3 linked regions of the Paraflavitalea devenefica genome follow. The protein of the gene in region 1 binds, or shares a complex with, the protein of each later gene. Links are inferred from orthologs where the notes say so. Each region holds a gene or a part of one and is shown on either strand. Other genes may lie near its edges.

Region 1 (5,571 bases):
CGAAGTAGCCGTCAACCTCTTTGGCAATGCTGAAAAAGCGGTAGGCAAAACCGTCAAAATGAAGGCAGGTAAAAGAGGATTGATCGTAGGGCTCATCAAAAAGCAGGGCAAAAGCATTGTAGGTGGCTGGGAATATGACAACAGTATCCTCATGCCGCTTGGCTTTATGAAAGAGATGGTACGCGAAAAATACAGCAATCCCATCATCATGGTACAGGGCAAGGAAACCGTACCTATGGAACAGTTAAAAGATGAGCTCACGGGCGCTATGCGTTCTGTGCGCAAACTGAAGCCTACCCAGGAAAATGATTTCTCCCTCAATGATATTGACGCTTTCAGCAGCTTTGCCAGTGGCATCTTCAGCAATATCAACAAAGGCGGATGGGCCATTGCTGCGCTCTCGCTGGTAGTGGGCATGTTTGGCGTAGCCAACATCATGTTCGTGACTGTACGGGAACGCACCTCACAGATCGGCCTCAAAAAAGCCATTGGCGCCAAAAGCTCTACCATACTCACCGAATTCCTGCTGGAGTCGGCCTTCCTATGTATCATGGGTGGCCTGCTGGGCTTGTCGGGCGTATTCATGCTCACCCTGCTCTCCACGGCAGCAGGATTCCCCGTTTTCATTGCGGCCGATATCTTACTGCTGGCCATCTCCATCTGCATCGTTGTAGGGGTACTGGCTGGTATCATTCCCGCTTCTATTGCCGCCCGCATGAATCCGGTGGAAGCCATCAGGTCCAAATAAGGGGCAAAGAATTACCTTTGCAGCCCTTATGAGCATTTCCATTTTGGCGATAGAGTCTTCCTGCGATGAAACCTCGGCGGCTGTTTGCCGGGACGGTATTATCTTATCCAACATCATTGCCAGCCAGAAAGTGCATGAGCAATACGGTGGCGTGGTGCCGGAGCTGGCTTCCCGGGCGCACATGCAGAACATTGTACCGGTAGTGGATAAAGCGATGCGGGATGCAGGGTGCAGTATGCAGCACCTCAATGCCATTGCCTTTACACAGGCCCCCGGCCTCATCGGTGCTTTGCTGGTAGGCGCCCAGTTTGCCAAATCCCTCTCCCTCGCCCTCAATATTCCCCTCATTGCGGTGCACCACATGCAGGCACATGTATTGGCCAACCTGATCCCAACAACGACCAATGGCCAGCCCGATCCCAAACCCTCCTTCCCCTTCCTTTGCCTCACGGTAAGTGGTGGCCATACCCAGATCGTGCTCTGCGAGTCGCCCCTCAATATGACCGTCATCGGTGAAACCATGGACGATGCAGCGGGGGAAGCATTTGATAAATCGGCCAAGATACTGGGACTACCCTATCCCGGCGGACCGCTGATAGACAAATATGCCCAACAGGGAAATCCCGACAGGTTCAGGTTTCCCGAGCCCCAGATACCCGGACTTAATTTCAGCTTCAGTGGCCTTAAAACAGCCATCCTCTATTTCCTGCAGGAAAACACGGCCGCTGATCCCCAATTTGTAGCCAAAAACCTGCCGGACATTTGCGCTTCCATCCAGCAGCGCATCATTACCATCCTCCTGAATAAACTCAAAAAAGCCGCTATTCAAACAGGGGTCAAAGACATTTGTATTGCCGGCGGCGTATCGGCCAATAGCGGACTACGCCAGACCCTGGAGCAATGGGGACAGCGGTTCAGGTGGAATACCTTTATCCCCGCATTCCAATACTGCACCGACAATGCCGCCATGATTGCCATCACAGGTTATTACAAGTACCAGGCTGGCAGCTTCAGTGACCTGGGCGTTAGTCCCACGGCCCGGGCAGAATGGAAGTAGTTAGCGGCTGATTACTCGTCGCTTTCAGGTATAATTACTTATGGCCGGTCTTGTAGGTCGTTTTACCTTTATACCATAAACTACCACCTGCAACCAATGAGCGACTATGGCCAATAGCTACTTTCAGTTTAAACAATTTACCATTCACCAGGACCAATGTGCGATGAAAGTATGCACCGATGCCTGCATACTGGGCGCCTGGTTTGCAGCCAAGCTACCCGATTACTACAATATACTTGACATTGGCAGCGGAACAGGCTTATTAATGTTGATGCTGGCGCAGCAAACCGAATCAGAAATACATGGTATTGAAATAGACCTCGCCGCTTTTAAACAACTGAAAGAAAACGTAGGACAGAACGGCTGGAAAGAAAGGCTGCGGGTATTTCCGGGTGATGCCCGTACCTACTCCTTTCCCCTGAAATACAACTTTATCATCAGCAATCCCCCCTTCTTTGAAAACGACCTTCCTTCCGATGCGGATGCGGAACAGGTAGCGAAGCACAGCAAAATGCTGAAGCTGGAGGAACTGGTACAGGCCATTGATGACAACCTGGATAGCCAGGGCAGCTTTGGTGTATTACTTCCTTTCCATCGCTGGAGCTACTTTCATGAACTGGCCACCCGCCAGGGCTTCCACCTCGTAGAACACCTGACCGTAAAACAAACACCCCGCCACACTCCTTTCCGGTCCATCTTACAATACAGCCGGCACAAAGAAAACTTTGCACCGGAATACGAGCTCATCATCCAAAAAGAAGAAGGCGGGTATACGGATGATTTTATAGAATTGCTGAAGAACTATTATTTGTATTTGTGAGATCAGCGATCGTATGCTCCGTCAAACGCCGGCATAGTCACTCAAATAATCAAAGTGTGGTGTGAGTTTTCCTTTATCCAGCATGGTGGCCCGCTGTATAACCCCCGATCCATTACGCTTGACCAGGTCTTCCAGTATATACTTAATAAGCTGTTCGCCAAAATAGCGGCTGGCATCACGGGGCAGTTCATTGGGCAGGTTACCCACCGCCATTACATCAATGCTCCCGGGCAGATAGGGCGCTGTCTTTTGTAGCGTCCGGCGGTCTACACCATATACGGGATCTGCAATCGTCTGGTCGCCGAGGTTAATGGGCACGGAACCATGTGCATCATCGGTAATATCAGCAATCGTTTGTATACGGAAAGAAGACTCACGGATGTCTTGCGCCTCAAACAGGCGGGGAATATTTTTATCCCAGTAAATACCATTCATCAGCACATCGGTTTCACGGGCATAAGGCAGAAATTTGCCCGTATATTCCTCCGGCTGCTCATGAAAATGGGCACGGTTATACGCCCCACTGGAACGATGTTGGTAAAGATCGCCTCCTTTCAGTTGGGTATATACAGGATACGTGTATTGCCGTTGCAGGTATTCATCCGGCTCCACTTCATGCACACCCATCAAGTTCATGATCTCCAGGATGCCATGCGCCACCCGTCCGCTGCCGGTTACCACGATCTTAATGGCCGGGATACGCAAACCAAAATAAGTATGGATCAGTTCATGAAAGCTCTTTTGTTCACACACCCGTACCAGGTCATAAGCGCCGGAACGTTTGCCCCAGGCCATCATACCATTGTGGGCGCCTACCACACCGGCAAAAAAACCAAAACCAATAATACGCTGACCATCCTCATGCTCCAGGCACTCATAATCAATCAGCGTGATCTGATGATTCATCATGGCGCGGAACAAAGCCTGGTTATAAGGCTGCTTTTTGCGGGTATGGGAGAAAAACAGGTAGGTTTTGCCGGGGATCAGCATACTAACAGGCACTTCCTTGATGCCAAAAAGAATATCGCAGTCATTCACGTCCTCCTTTACTTCAACCCCCGCCTGCCGGTATTCCTTGTCAGTAAAGCAACGCTGCGGGGACGATTGCACGACGATCTGTACATCACCTGAGTTCTTATGGATCCATTTACATTGAGCCGGGGTAAGGGCTACGCGGTTGTCTGAAGGTATTTTTCCTTCCCGTATCAATCCTATCCTGATCATAATTGTATCTTTGCCATGAGTTACAAATGTAATGGATACTAAATAAAACTAAACAGGCATCCTCATGTGGCGAAAAGTATGGAACATCGTGCGTAAACTCTTATTGCCCAAAAAAAGTTGCTGCAAATAGCCGCAGCCGGCCATCCTTAACGGTTCATTTGATTTTTGCCCCGCTTCAGGTAAATTCTTTCTTCCCTGTATAATAACTGATGCATCTTTAGCAGTAACAACACTGTTACTATGATGCAGCTTACTCATGAACAGGTAGCATTGATCAAAAAAAGCTGGACGGTCTTCCGCACCATGGATCCCAGGCTGGTGTGCGAGGTATTCTATGGGAAATTATTCTATGAGCATCCCTCCCTGCGACGTATGTTTCCCCGGGATATGGAGGAGCAATACAACAAACTCATGGATATGCTCAACAGGATCGTGGCACGGCTGGACCACCATGCAGACATGACGGCCGAAATACAGGCCATGGGCAAAAGGCATGCAGCCTATGGCGTAAAGCCGGAACAGTACGAACCTGTAGGAGAAGCCCTGCTCTGGACATTGGAACAGGGCCTGGGGGCCGACTGGAATGAAGAAGTAAAACAGGCCTGGCGCACCTGCTATACCCACCTGGCCACGGTGATGCTGGAAGCAGCCAAAACGCCTTAGCCCTACTACACGTCAATAAAAATAGTTGGGTGCACCCGCCGCAATATTTAATTTGAAGCCGTAATGAGAGCTACTTTATTTATCATCCTCTTTATTGTTCAAAGCCTGGCAGCGGCAGCACAATCTGCTTCGTACAACTTTCATAGGGTGACATTGAAAGATGGCCTCAGCGATGGTGTCGTATTTAATATGACGAGGGATAAATACGGCTACATCTGGCTGGGATCACAAAGTGGCCTTAACAGGTACGATGGACACCGGGTGGTGAGCTTTATCCATAACCCCAAAGACAGTTTTTCAGTTCCGCGCGACTTTGTGCATACCCTATTTTGTGATGATGCCGGCAACCTGTGGTTTGGTTATGATGATGGACTTTGCCGGTATGATTACGCCAACCGCCGGTTTGAAATAATACCCGCTACTAAAAACACAGCCGTCAATGAAATAAGGCAGGCCGGGAAAGATACCCTTTGCCTGTTAACCACAAAAGGGGTGGCTATCTTTGATACCCGGCGCGGGCAACTCAGTTTTGCCGGACCGGGCACACAGGAAGCCTGGGTAGGTCGCCCCCTCTATGAAGGATGGGTATACAAGTCGGTGCTATATGCTGCCACCCGCGAAGGTATAGGCGTATATGACATCCATACCAAACAATCCCGCATACTGTCCATGAAACCAGGTATTCGCACACCGGTAGAAAGAGTAGTCATAGACAGCAGCGGCACTCTGTGGGCATCTGCTTTTGACAAAGGAGCTTTTCTATACAAAGGCGTACAGCAGAATACTGCTTTTGAAACCATTACTGCGCATCAGTATGATAAGCACGGTACCACATTCGATGTCATCATGGACCTGTGGGTGGATCCGCACAACAGGCTTTGGATTGCCACCAACTGGAACGGGCTTATCTCCGTCAACACACAGGACAATTCTTATTTCGCCCTGACCAATAATTACCGTCTGCCCAATAGTATCCCGGATAATCGTATCAACAGGATCTATATGGACAGGCAGGGCTTTATGTGGCTGGGTACCGAAGGTACAGGCGCCGCTTATTTC
Region 2 (5,502 bases), on another replicon or contig:
TAACAGCAGGTTGTTGAGTGACTTGAACTGGATTGGGGAGAGATTTGAAGAGTATTACCCGTCCGACTCCCTGAAGCTGTTGGTGGAGGCATATACGGGAGATCATAAGGCTGTTCCGGATACCGCTTACCAACGTTATTTACAACATCACTCCCAGGAAGTGTATGCCCTGTTCAGCTATGCCAGTAGTTTGTACGACCAGGACCAGTATACTGCATGCGATAGTGTATTGGCATTGATCCTTGCGAAAGATGAGTCTTACCTGCCGGCACTGAGAATGCGTGCGGGTGTTCAAAGGGAACTGGGCAACTGGGACGCTTCTGTAAAGAATTGCGATCTTATCCTGGATATTAATAAAGAGGCGGCTTATGCCATTGCTTCCAAGGCAAGAACATGCCTGAAGCAACATAAGGATAAAGAGGGGTTGCAACTGGCCCTGGAAAGCGTGAAGATGGATAAAGACGATGGATACTGCGCCTGTACCCTTGCACTTGCTTATCATTTTAATGGGCAGATTACCGAAAGGGATGCACAGATGCGCATCATGCAAAGTGCCGGCAATGCAGGTATGAAAGAATATGCGCAATATGCGCTGGATATTATTAGCAAAAAAGAGCCATTCAGAAACTGAAAAAACCTTGTTGTATGTTCATTCCTGGTATTGTTATTTCCCTCGTCACATTTCCCGGTGTTATTGTGCATGAGCTGGCGCATCAGTTGTTTTGCCGGTGGTATAAAGTGCCTGTTTTCAAAGTGGTGTATTTCCAGATGGCAAACCCGGTTGGTTATGTGTTGCATGAGGCGCCTGCCAATAAATGGCATAGTATTATGATCAGTATCGGTCCTTTTATCGTGAATACGATCCTTGGCGGCCTGATAGCACTTCCTGCGGCCATCCCCGTATTTACTTTGGATAAAGCGGGGCCGCTGGACTATTTGCTGATCTACCTGGGCGTTTCTATTGCCATGCATGCTTTTCCCAGCACTGGCGATGCCAATGTGATATGGGAGGTTGTAAAAGATAAGCACACCAACCGCCTGGTGAAACTGGTCGGGTATCCTGTGGTAGGACTTATTTATCTCGGTTCGCTGGGCAGCTTTTTCTGGCTCGACCTGGCTTATGGGATTGGTGTGGCTATCGGTATTCCTAAACTGATTATTTCGTTCCTGCTCTAAGCTGTTGCTTAGCGCCCCGCGATCATACTGATCTCCACATTCACATTTTTGGGCAAGCCTTTTACGGCCACAGTTTCACGGGCAGGGAAGTCGTTCTGAAAATATTTGCCATATACTTCATTTACAGCAGCAAATAACGACATATCACTGAGGAAGATGGTTGTCTTTACCACATGGCTGAAATCCATCCCCGCCTCTGCCAGTACGGCTTTGAGGTTGTGCATGACCTGGTGTGTTTCGCCGATTACATCAATGGCTTCTATGTTGCCGGTAGCGGGATTGATGGCTATCTGGCCGGAAATGAATAATAAGCCGCCGATCTGAACAGCCTGGTTATAGGGGCCGATGGGGGCGGGTGCATTGCTGGTATTGATGATCTTTTTTTCCATAGCTCAAAAATACAGGAAGTTTCGTGTTTGAAGTTCCGCGTTTCATGGTTGAAGTTCCGCATTTCGTGTTTGCCGATTGCCGATTCAGGATAAGGGCTTACTTTGTGTAAATTTTCTGTCCATGATTATTGCCATACTGGCCGATGATGTGTTAAAAGAGGAGTGGCTTTCCAAAGAAGCGCCGGAAGAGGTTGAATTTGTATGGGTGGATTCCGTGCGCTCGCTGATGATGACGGAAGCTGATGCCCGCTTCGACCTGCTGTTCACCACTGATCCGGAAAGGATGGAGCGGTTGAAACCGGCTGACGGCAAGCCATTGTTTGTGAATGCAGTGGCCTGGACAGGAAAAGTAATTGGTCAACAGTTTATTCGCATCAATGCCTGGCCTTCATTATTACGCCGACCCATAATTGAAGTTGCCCTTACCGATGCGAAGCAGGCAGAAGCTGTGCGGTCTGTTTTTGATGCGTTGCAATGGCGTTTCCAACTGGTGCCGGATGAGTGTGGCATGATTACGCCGCGGGTGCTGGCGATGATCGTTAATGAAGCTTATTATACGTTGGGTGCAGGCGTGAGTACAAAGGAAGAGATTGACATAGCCATGAAGCTGGGCACCAATTATCCCATGGGGCCTTTTGAGTGGAGTGCTGTTATTGGTCTTGTGCCTATCGGGCTATTGTTAAAAGAGCTGGGCAGAACAAACGGCCGTTATGCGCCGGCGCCGGTGCTGGAACAGGAGTTGGCCGGCTAACCGGGGGTAGTTGGGTATTATTGATGACAAATGGGTATTATTCGCGACAATACCAACCCTTTCGATTGATTTTTATGTATTTATTATAGGACGGCATCATAGCAACAAACCGGGCATGCGATTGCCGTCAAACACCGACTATTCGCGTTAACAATGGGGCTTATATTGAATATTGATACAGCTACTGAAAATGCCAGTATTTGCGTGGCACGGGATGGCATGGCAATTGCGACTATGGTAAACCGTGAACAGAAGGACCATGCAGGATGGATCCAGCCGGCTATTGCCCGGTTGATGCAGGAGGCTGGTTTTGCGATGCAACAACTGCAAGCCGTGGCTGTTACAGAAGGCCCGGGTTCTTATACAGGCTTGCGTGTGGGGATGGCCACTGCTAAGGGATTGTGCTATGCGCTTCATATTCCGCTGATTACAGAAAGTACGCTAAAAGTGATAGCTTATGCAACGCGGGAGGCTATTGGGTTGTCAACGGGCGAACCTCATCTGTTGCCAACTTTGATCTGTCCTATGATTGATGCGCGCAGGATGGAAGTGTTCACTGCCGTCTATAATATGGACTTGGAGGCAGTTATTCCGGGTGGTGCGCGTATTTTAGACAATAATTCTTTTAACAAAGAGTTAGAGAATAATCGTTTAATTTTCTGCGGAAATGGCAGTGTTAAGTGGAAACCCCTATGTGGTAAGCATTCAAATGCAGTGTTTTATGAAGGGGATGGATATACGGCAGCTCACCTTGGATTGCTGTCTGAGCAAAGGTTTCAGCAGGAGATATGGGCAGACCTTGCGTATGCGGAACCCGCCTATCTCAAGGAATTCTACTCTCATATAAAAAATTGACCTAAGTGAAACTTTTATGGGTCTTTAATTCACATAGTATTTTTTTTCTTGTAAATTTGGCACTCGCTTATCCTATTAAATTTTTAAAAGCTCTGATGTGCACATGAACGTAACAAGCAACTACTCCATGGTGCTGAATGCAGACGGCGTACATGGGGATTCCGTAAAGGTTGACTTCCTAAACCTGAAAAAGGCCGCAATGATCCTGCGGGCGCTCAACCACAAGTTGCGCCAACAGATCCTAAAGCTCATAGATGAGCAAAAGCGCCTCACCGTCACTGAAATTTATGTTCGGCTCCGGCTGGAACAATCAGTAGCCTCACAACACCTGGCGATCTTACGCCGGGCTGGTATTGTGAAGACAGAGCGGGATGGCAAGTTCATCTATTATTCTGTGAACAGTGCCCGTGTGGCACACATCATGGAATGCGTAGAGGATCTGAATAGCTGATCATCCGGTTTAACCTTTTGATAATCTGCTTATAAAGCAGGACATGGCCTCCATGTTCTGCTTTTTGCTTTTTAGGGTTAACTTTGCTCCATGTTTATAAAACAATTATATACAGGCTGTTTAAGTGAAGCCGCCTATTACATTGAAAGTAATGGGGAAGCGGCTATTATTGATCCGCTGCGGGATATTGACGCTTACCTGGAGCTGGCAACAGAAAGAAAAGCTTCTATCAAATACATTTTTGAAACACATTTCCATGCCGACTTTGTAAGCGGGCACCTGGACCTGCAGAAGGCTACCGGGGCACCGATCGTATATGGCCCTGCCACGGAAACCAATTTCCCGATCCACCTGGCCAAGGATGGCGAGCTGTTCAGGTTAGGAGCCCTGACTATTGAGGTGTTACATACGCCGGGCCACACGGTGGAGTCTACCTGTTACCTGCTGCGTGATGAGCACGATATGCCACATGCGTTATTTACAGGCGACACGCTGTTTGTGGGTGATGTAGGTCGCCCCGACCTGAGCAGCGGTAACCTTACCAAAGAGGAACTGGCTTCTATGTTGTATGATTCCCTGCAACAAAAGGTTGCTACCCTGCCCGACTCCGTTATAGTATATCCCGCCCATGGCGCCGGCAGCAGTTGCGGTAAGAACTTGGGTCCGGAAACTTATAGTACGATCGGCGAGCAGAAACAAACGAATTATGCCTTACAGCCACAGACACGTGAAGATTTTATTAAGGCGGTAACAGATGGTCTGGGCCTGCCTCCTCAATATTTTCCGATCAATGCCCGCATTAATAAGGAAGGGTATGATAGCCTGGAAGGAATACTGAATAAAGGACTAACACCCCTTTCAATAGCAGCATTCAAGGAATGGATGCAGCAGGAAGAGGTAATTGTGTTGGATACACGCAAAGCGGCTGAGTTTACCCAGGGATTCGTTCCCGGTTCCATCAGCATTGGCCTGGAAGGGCGTTTTGCCGAATGGGCGGGTAGCTTGCTGCCTTTTGACAAACCAATTGTATTGGTTACGGAAGCCGGTCAGGAACAGGAAAGCGTAGTGCGCCTGGCGCGGGTAGGCTTTTCGCAGATGGAGGGCTACCTGGAAGGGGGGCTGGAAGCCTGGAAAGCTGCCGGCGAAGCCATTGACCTGATCATTGATGTGGAAGCCGATGAACTGGCCATGGACCTGCCCTTTGACAAAAACCTGGTAGTGGTAGATGTGCGCCGGGAAACAGAATTTGCCGACGGGCATGTGGCCGGCGCTGTGAATATTCCCCTGAATGAGATGACCGATCCCGGTTCGATGGCCAATATACAGGAGAACCAGAACCTGTATGTGCATTGCGCCGGTGGTTACCGCAGTGTGATCGCAGCCTCCCTGCTGAAGCGTCAGGGCATTCATAACCTGCGCAATGTAGTGGGTGGCTGGGGTGTTATCAAAGACCAGAAAGGGATTGATGTGGTGAAGGAGAATAGTGTGTTGAATTAAGGATAGGGGAAATACACCCATAAATATTCCGTTTTTATCTCCCCTGCCGGTATATGGTTAAACGCATACATTCGTCGTAAATAATTGTTTTAATCCTAAAAACATGTTTTATGACGAAAAGAGATACGACAACAGCGGGGATACCTTTTTTCCCTTCATCAAGCGCTGATACATTTTCCCTCGATATTACAAGAGTGGGGGTTACTTCTGTCCGTAAGGATCAGGGCGCCAGTGTTGCGGTAAAATTCGACATTGAGAAGACTAAGGTCCCTGCCGGAGGAGCCGGACCAGGTGACGAAGATCTTAAGATTGCAACATTTCCTTTAATCGAGGATGACAGTGGCGCTTTATTCATTGACCCTGCTAATATACGGATCAGGTTT
Region 3 (5,511 bases), on another replicon or contig:
CGTACTCAGCAACAATACCCAATTGGCCGGCCACGTAGAAGTAGGCGACTGGGCGATACTCGGTGGTATGTGCGCCGTTCACCAATTCGTGAAGATCGGCCAGCATGCCTTTGTAAGCGGTGGCTCACTCGTAGGTAAAGATGTTCCTCCCTATATCAAAGCAGGCCGCCAGCCATTGAGCTATTCAGGCGCCAACTCAGTAGGCCTCAAACGCAGGGGCTTCACCATTGATAAGATCAATCATATCCTCGATATTTATCGCGTCATCTACAACAAAGGAATGAATACCAGCCAGGCACTTGAATACCTGGAAGAAGAATTCCCTGCGACTGATGAACGTGATGAAATCGTAACCTTTATCCGCGAAAGCGGCCGCGGTATCATAAAACGCTATGTAAAAGGTAGTGTGGATGAAGATATCGCTGACTAAAGCAGGCAAACGATTCAACCGCGACTGGATCTTCCGTAACATTACTTACGAATTTAATGCAGGCAATGCCTATGCCATCACCGGACCTAATGGCTCCGGTAAATCCACCTTACTCCAGGTGATCGGCGGCGCCCTCATGATGAGTGAAGGCGATCTCAGGTACGAAGTACCGGGAACCGGGAACCAACCACCTATAATGGGCAATGGTAAACAATCAACGGACAATCTATACCAACATATAGCCATCGCCGCCCCTTATCTCGAAGTCATTGAAGAAATGACCGTTACCGAATTCCTGGCATTCCACACCGAGTTTAAAACACTGCTGCCCGGTATTACCATTAAAAAAATCATTGACGTTGTTGGACTGGAGAAAGCGGCCCATAAACAGATCCGTTACTACAGCAGTGGCATGAAACAACGGGTAAAACTGGCACAGGCCATCTTCAGTGATGTACCCTGTCTATTATTGGACGAACCCTGCACCAACCTCGATACAGAAGGTATCGCCCTCTATCAGCAGCTCATCAACGATTACTGCGCTAACCGCCTCGTCATCGTCAGCAGCAATGACAGCCAGGAATACGGCTTCTGTAAAGAGAAGATCAGCATCCTCGATTATAAATAACTGATTGTTTCTGCTCACCATCTTTTATGTTCATACGGGGATGTATAGACCTGGTGGAGTTAACAAACGTGACAGGCTACGCGTGGGACACCGTTTATAGCTGGACAAATTGTCAATGAGTTGTTGATCGGAGCGTTATTAATTTAACGCTGGCTGGCGATCAATAAATTCAGGTCGGTATACTTTAAGTCAAAACGCTGACTGAGGTGAAAATTGGTGAGGGCGCCTTTGAAAATATAGATGCCGCTACGCAGGTGCACCTTATGCCATACCAGGCTTTCAAAGCCTCCCTCATCCCCCGCTTCCAGCAACAAAGGCATCAGTACATTGCTGATGGCCTGGGAGGCCGTACGGGCAAATCCCGAAGGTATATTGGGCACACAGTAATGAATAACCCCATACTTCATAAAAATGGGTTGCTCATGACTGGTAATTTCCGACGTTTCAAAACATCCGCCACGGTCAATGCTTACATCAATAATCACACTGCCGGGGCGCATATTGCTTACCATTTCTTCCGTCACCACTACCGGCGTACGGCCACTTTGTGATGCCAGGGCGCCCACCGCTACCTCGCAGGTCTTTAGCTGCTTGGCCAGGATGCGTGGCTCCATCACAGAAGTCCACATGCGCTGCCCGATATTATTCTGCAACCGCTTCAGGCGGTACACACTATTGTCAAATACCTTTACAGAAGCACCCAGCGCCAGGGCGGCACGGGCAGCAAACTCTCCTACAATGCCTGCTCCAAGAATAATGACTTTGGTAGGGGGAATACCCGAGATACCTCCCAACAATACGCCTTTCCCATGATTGGCCGAGCTGAGGTATTGTGCTGCGATCAGCATCACCGCACTGCCCGCAATCTCACTCATGCTGCGAACAATAGGCAGGCTGTCGCTGTCGTCCTTTAAATTCTCAAATGAAATAGCGGTAATACGCTTGTCCATCATCTTCTGCAGCAACTCAGCCTTCATGGCCGAAAGATGGATGGGAGATATGATCACCTGATTAAGCTGCAGGTAAGGAAGGTCTTCCTCCACCACCGGGGCGCTCTTCACCAATATAGGCGACCTGAACACTTCCGCTTTATCATATACAATACGGGCGCCCGCTTCACTATAATCGCGGTCACGATAATGGGCAGCTTCACCGGCATTGTGCTCAATCACCACGTCATGTCCGTTACTGATCAATACACCTACGGCTTCCGGCGTCAGGGCAATCCGGTTCTCCTGGAAAGCCGTTTCTTTAGGAATACCAATATGCAATTGGGCCCCTTTGGGTTTTATATCAAGTTTTTCTTCAAGTGTTTCATAACTGAAAGAGGTGCTGATGATCGGTTTTTGCTGAGACATGAAGCGTTTTTCAGTTTTCTGGTTGCTGGTTTGATTACTTAGAAAGCCATCAAATATACTCATTTATCCCCGATCCTCAGAAGGCGGGTTTGATGGTCAGGGGCGCTGATGAATACAGGTACGGTATGATCAGGGAAAATTGGCTCCGCCCTCTCCGGCCATTCCACCAGGCAGATATTACCGGAATACAGGCAATCTTCCACGCCAGCCTGGATGGCTTCCTCCACATCCTTCAGCCGGTACAGGTCAATATGGAACATCGTTCCACCCGGCCAGGCATACTCATTAATGATGGAAAAAGTAGGACTGCCCACTGTACTGCTTACCCCCTTTACATCACAGAGGGCATGGATAAAAGTAGTTTTGCCGGCTCCCATAGCGCCATGGAAAGCAAAAACCTTCGCCCCTGCTGCTGCCTGCCAGAATTGCCGGGCTGCATCCTGGATGCCTTCCAGCGTAAACCGTAATTCCATAGGCCGCAAAGATACTGCCGGGGTCAGTTTTTTGGGAAAATGCCCGCAGGAAATTGCAACCCGGTAAAGATATTATCGTAGATTCATAGTGCGCCTCCCGTCATTCCTTGGTAAATTTGCGGTGGACCTGGTGCAAACACCTCCCTTTTCCCGAGATATGCTATGAATTGCCAGCCAACCAGTAAAAACACCAAATCAAAACTATGAACTGCATGATCGGAATGATCAGCAGTAGCTTCATAGAGAGATCAAAACCCGGCAAGTACATGAAAACAGTGAACTGGAAAGTTGAAGGCATGACCTGTTCTAACTGCGCCCTTACCATCCATAAATACCTCGAAAAAGAAGGTATGCAGGATATAAAAGTCAGCCTGGCAAGCGGTGATGTCAGCTTTGGTATCAATGGCGGTGATACCACCGGCCAGCAGATCGTCAAAGGCATTGAATCCCTCGGCTATACTGTTCATGATGAGCAGGGCGGCACTACGCCCTCCAAAAAGAGATTTTTGCCCAGCCATAAACAACGTTTCTTATTCTGCCTCCTGTTTACAGCACCCCTCATGCTCCACATGCTCGACAAATGGGTGCACATCCACTGGCTCATGAATCACTGGGTGCAACTGGGGCTCTGCCTGCCGGTTTTCCTCGTAGGCATGGACTACTTCGGCCGCAGCGCCATCAAAAGCATCCGCAATGGCATCCCCAATATGAATGTGCTGGTAGCCCTGGGCGCTACTGCCGCTTTTGTGTATAGCTTCGTGGGTACTATCTTTAACCTGGGCGAAAGTTTCCTCTTCTATGAAACGGCCGCCTCCGTCATCACCCTCGTATTCCTGGGTAATTACCTGGAGGATGCTTCCATACAATCTACCCAGCGGGCATTGAATAAACTGGCCAAATCACAGAAAGTAATGGCCAACATGATTGCTTATCACGAAGGACAGGAAAATATCTTCCCCGTAGAAAATACCGCCCTCCGCTCCGGCGACCTCATCCTCATCAAGAACGGCGAACAGGTACCGGCCGATTGTAAAATACTGACCGGCGAAGTGACCGTCAACGAAGCCATCCTTACCGGAGAAAGCATGCCCCTGCACAAAAAAACCAAAGACACCCTCATCGGTGGCAGCTTATTAATAGATGGTACAGCCAGGGCACAGGTTATGGCCGAAGCCAAAGACTCGGTACTGGCCAACATCATCAACCTCGTTAAACGGGCACAGAGTGAAAGACCACCTGTGCAGCAAATGGCCGATAAGATCAGCGCCATCTTTGTACCCATCGTATTGGGCATTGCTGCCGTAACCTTCATCGTCAACTTCATCGTGCTGCAAAACTTTACCGCCTCCCTCATGCGCAGCATTGCCGTACTGGTCATAGCTTGTCCCTGCGCCATGGGACTGGCCACACCGGCTGCCATAGCAGTGGGCCTGGGACGTGCAGCACGCAATGGCATCCTCTTCCGCAATGCCAAAAGCCTCGAACTGTTCCGGAACATCCGGCAGGTGGTATTTGATAAAACAGGCACCCTTACCACGGGCAACTTTGTAGTGGCAGGTTTTGAACTCAAGGCGGAGAACATGACCAAAGAAGAATTTAAAGGGATAGCCGCTTCCTTGGAGAAATATTCCAATCACCCCATTGCCAAAAGCATTGCCGCTGAATGGAAAACAAAAGAAGACATCCGCTGGCAGCAAATTGAAGAGGCAAAAGGGCAGGGCATGAAAGCTACTACCAAAGAAGGCGATATATACCAGGCCGGTTCTTACCGGGTAGCCATGGCCCATACCCGCGATGACAGCCACAATGTATACATCCTGAAAAATGACCAACTGCTGGGCTGGATTGATGTAAAAGATGAAATACGTCCCGAAGCCATCCAGATCGTACAATACCTGCGGCACAGGAACATACGCACCATCCTGCTCAGCGGCGATCGTCAGGCCAAATGTGTACAACTGGCCAACTTCCTCGGCATAGATGAAGTCATTGCAGAAAAAACGCCTGAGGAAAAATTAACCGTCGTGGAAGACCTCACCCTGCAGGGCCCTACGGCCATGGTGGGCGATGGCATCAATGATGCACCGGCACTGGCCAAAGCTACCATTGGTATCTCACTCAGCGAAGCATCACAAATAGCCATGCAAACAGCCGATGTGGTGCTCATGAACCAGGGTATTAAAAACCTTCCCTTATCATTGGGACTGGGGCGGCATACTTTCCTTACCATTAAACAAAACCTTTTCTGGGCATTCTTCTACAACATCATTGCTATTCCCGTAGCCGCCTTCGGCTTGCTCACACCTACCTTCGGCGCCCTGGTCATGGGACTGAGCGATGTGGTATTAGCGGTGAATTCAGTACGTTTGTTCGTTAAAAAAGTAACCTGAACATTCATTCCATATTAAAAAACTACTGGAGGTATGATTCCTTCCGGCCTTTCCAGGAAGACATCATCCATTCCATCCTCAGTGGCAAAGACACCCTGGCCCTCTTACCCACCGGTGGGGGCAAATCCATTTGCTTCCAGGTGCCGGCCATGGCAAAGGAGGGCTTATGCCTCGTAGTAAGTCCACTCATTGCGCTGATGAAAGACCAGGTAGAGGCCCTGCGCAGAAAAGG

Evidence for each region.
Region 2: the proteins of tsaD (region 1) and tsaB are in contact, whole or in part, in a solved structure (PDB 4WQ4), measured with the Escherichia coli proteins. The link is inferred for Paraflavitalea devenefica from one-to-one orthologs.
Region 3: the proteins of tsaD (region 1) and tsaE are in contact, whole or in part, in a crystal structure (PDB 6N9A), measured with the Thermotoga maritima proteins. The link is inferred for Paraflavitalea devenefica from one-to-one orthologs. Residues at the interface, in WP_004082750.1 of Thermotoga maritima: Cys10, Asp11, Arg49, His50, Leu82, Gly84, Gly135, Gly136, Glu154, Thr155, Leu156, Asp157, Asp158, Ser159, Glu162, Asp165, Lys166, Arg169, Leu170, Tyr175, Lys213, Thr214, Leu217, Tyr218, Gln221, Arg222, Asn324; in WP_004082108.1 of Thermotoga maritima: Leu37, Gly38, Lys46, Lys57, Val59, Lys60, Ser61, Thr63, Phe64, Thr65, Leu66, Met67, Val69, Pro71, Tyr82, Arg83, Leu84, Asp86, Asp88, Phe89, Asp93, Ile128, Asp130, Glu131, Arg134.

Annotation. Positions count from the first base shown.
Region 1 is NZ_JAARML010000008.1:218,429-223,999, forward strand. The notes cover bases 1-2,790. They hold tsaD (tRNA (adenosine(37)-N6)-threonylcarbamoyltransferase complex transferase subunit TsaD), read left to right. Parts: upstream 1-776; coding sequence 777-1,805; downstream 1,806-2,790. Other genes in these bases: HB364_RS31105 (ABC transporter permease), read left to right, coding at 1-748; HB364_RS31115 (tRNA1(Val) (adenine(37)-N6)-methyltransferase), read left to right, coding at 1,912-2,625; HB364_RS31120 (NAD(P)-dependent oxidoreductase), read right to left, coding at 2,647-2,790. Outside these bases: more of HB364_RS31120, read right to left, coding at 2,791-3,849; HB364_RS31125 (globin domain-containing protein), read left to right, coding at 4,090-4,512; HB364_RS31130 (sensor histidine kinase), read left to right, coding at 4,576-5,571.
Region 2 is NZ_JAARML010000001.1:919,573-925,074, reverse strand. The notes cover bases 1,600-4,320. They hold tsaB (tRNA (adenosine(37)-N6)-threonylcarbamoyltransferase complex dimerization subunit type 1 TsaB), read left to right. Parts: upstream 1,600-2,469; coding sequence 2,470-3,171; downstream 3,172-4,320. Other genes in these bases: HB364_RS03670 (MBL fold metallo-hydrolase), read left to right, coding at 3,713-4,320; HB364_RS03675 (ArsR/SmtB family transcription factor), read left to right, coding at 3,275-3,622; HB364_RS03685 (3-hydroxyacyl-CoA dehydrogenase family protein), read left to right, coding at 1,687-2,316. In the rest of the region: HB364_RS03700 (tetratricopeptide repeat protein), read left to right, coding at 1-631; HB364_RS03695 (DUF3267 domain-containing protein), read left to right, coding at 646-1,176; HB364_RS03690 (RidA family protein), read right to left, coding at 1,185-1,565; more of HB364_RS03670, read left to right, coding at 4,321-5,119; HB364_RS03665 (hypothetical protein), read left to right, coding at 5,230-5,502. UniProt on the Escherichia coli protein: Required for the formation of a threonylcarbamoyl group on adenosine at position 37 (t(6)A37) in tRNAs that read codons beginning with adenine.
Region 3 is NZ_JAARML010000001.1:424,932-430,442, forward strand. Bases 1,183-3,912 are described here. They hold tsaE (tRNA (adenosine(37)-N6)-threonylcarbamoyltransferase complex ATPase subunit type 1 TsaE), read right to left. Parts: upstream 2,890-3,912; coding sequence 2,476-2,889; downstream 1,183-2,475. Other genes in these bases: HB364_RS01620 (alanine dehydrogenase), read right to left, coding at 1,202-2,416; HB364_RS01630 (heavy metal translocating P-type ATPase), read left to right, coding at 3,093-3,912. In the rest of the region: lpxA (acyl-ACP--UDP-N-acetylglucosamine O-acyltransferase), read left to right, coding at 1-430; HB364_RS01615 (ABC transporter ATP-binding protein), read left to right, coding at 411-1,058; more of HB364_RS01630, read left to right, coding at 3,913-5,279; HB364_RS01635 (RecQ family ATP-dependent DNA helicase), read left to right, coding at 5,291-5,511. UniProt on the Escherichia coli protein: Required for the formation of a threonylcarbamoyl group on adenosine at position 37 (t(6)A37) in tRNAs that read codons beginning with adenine.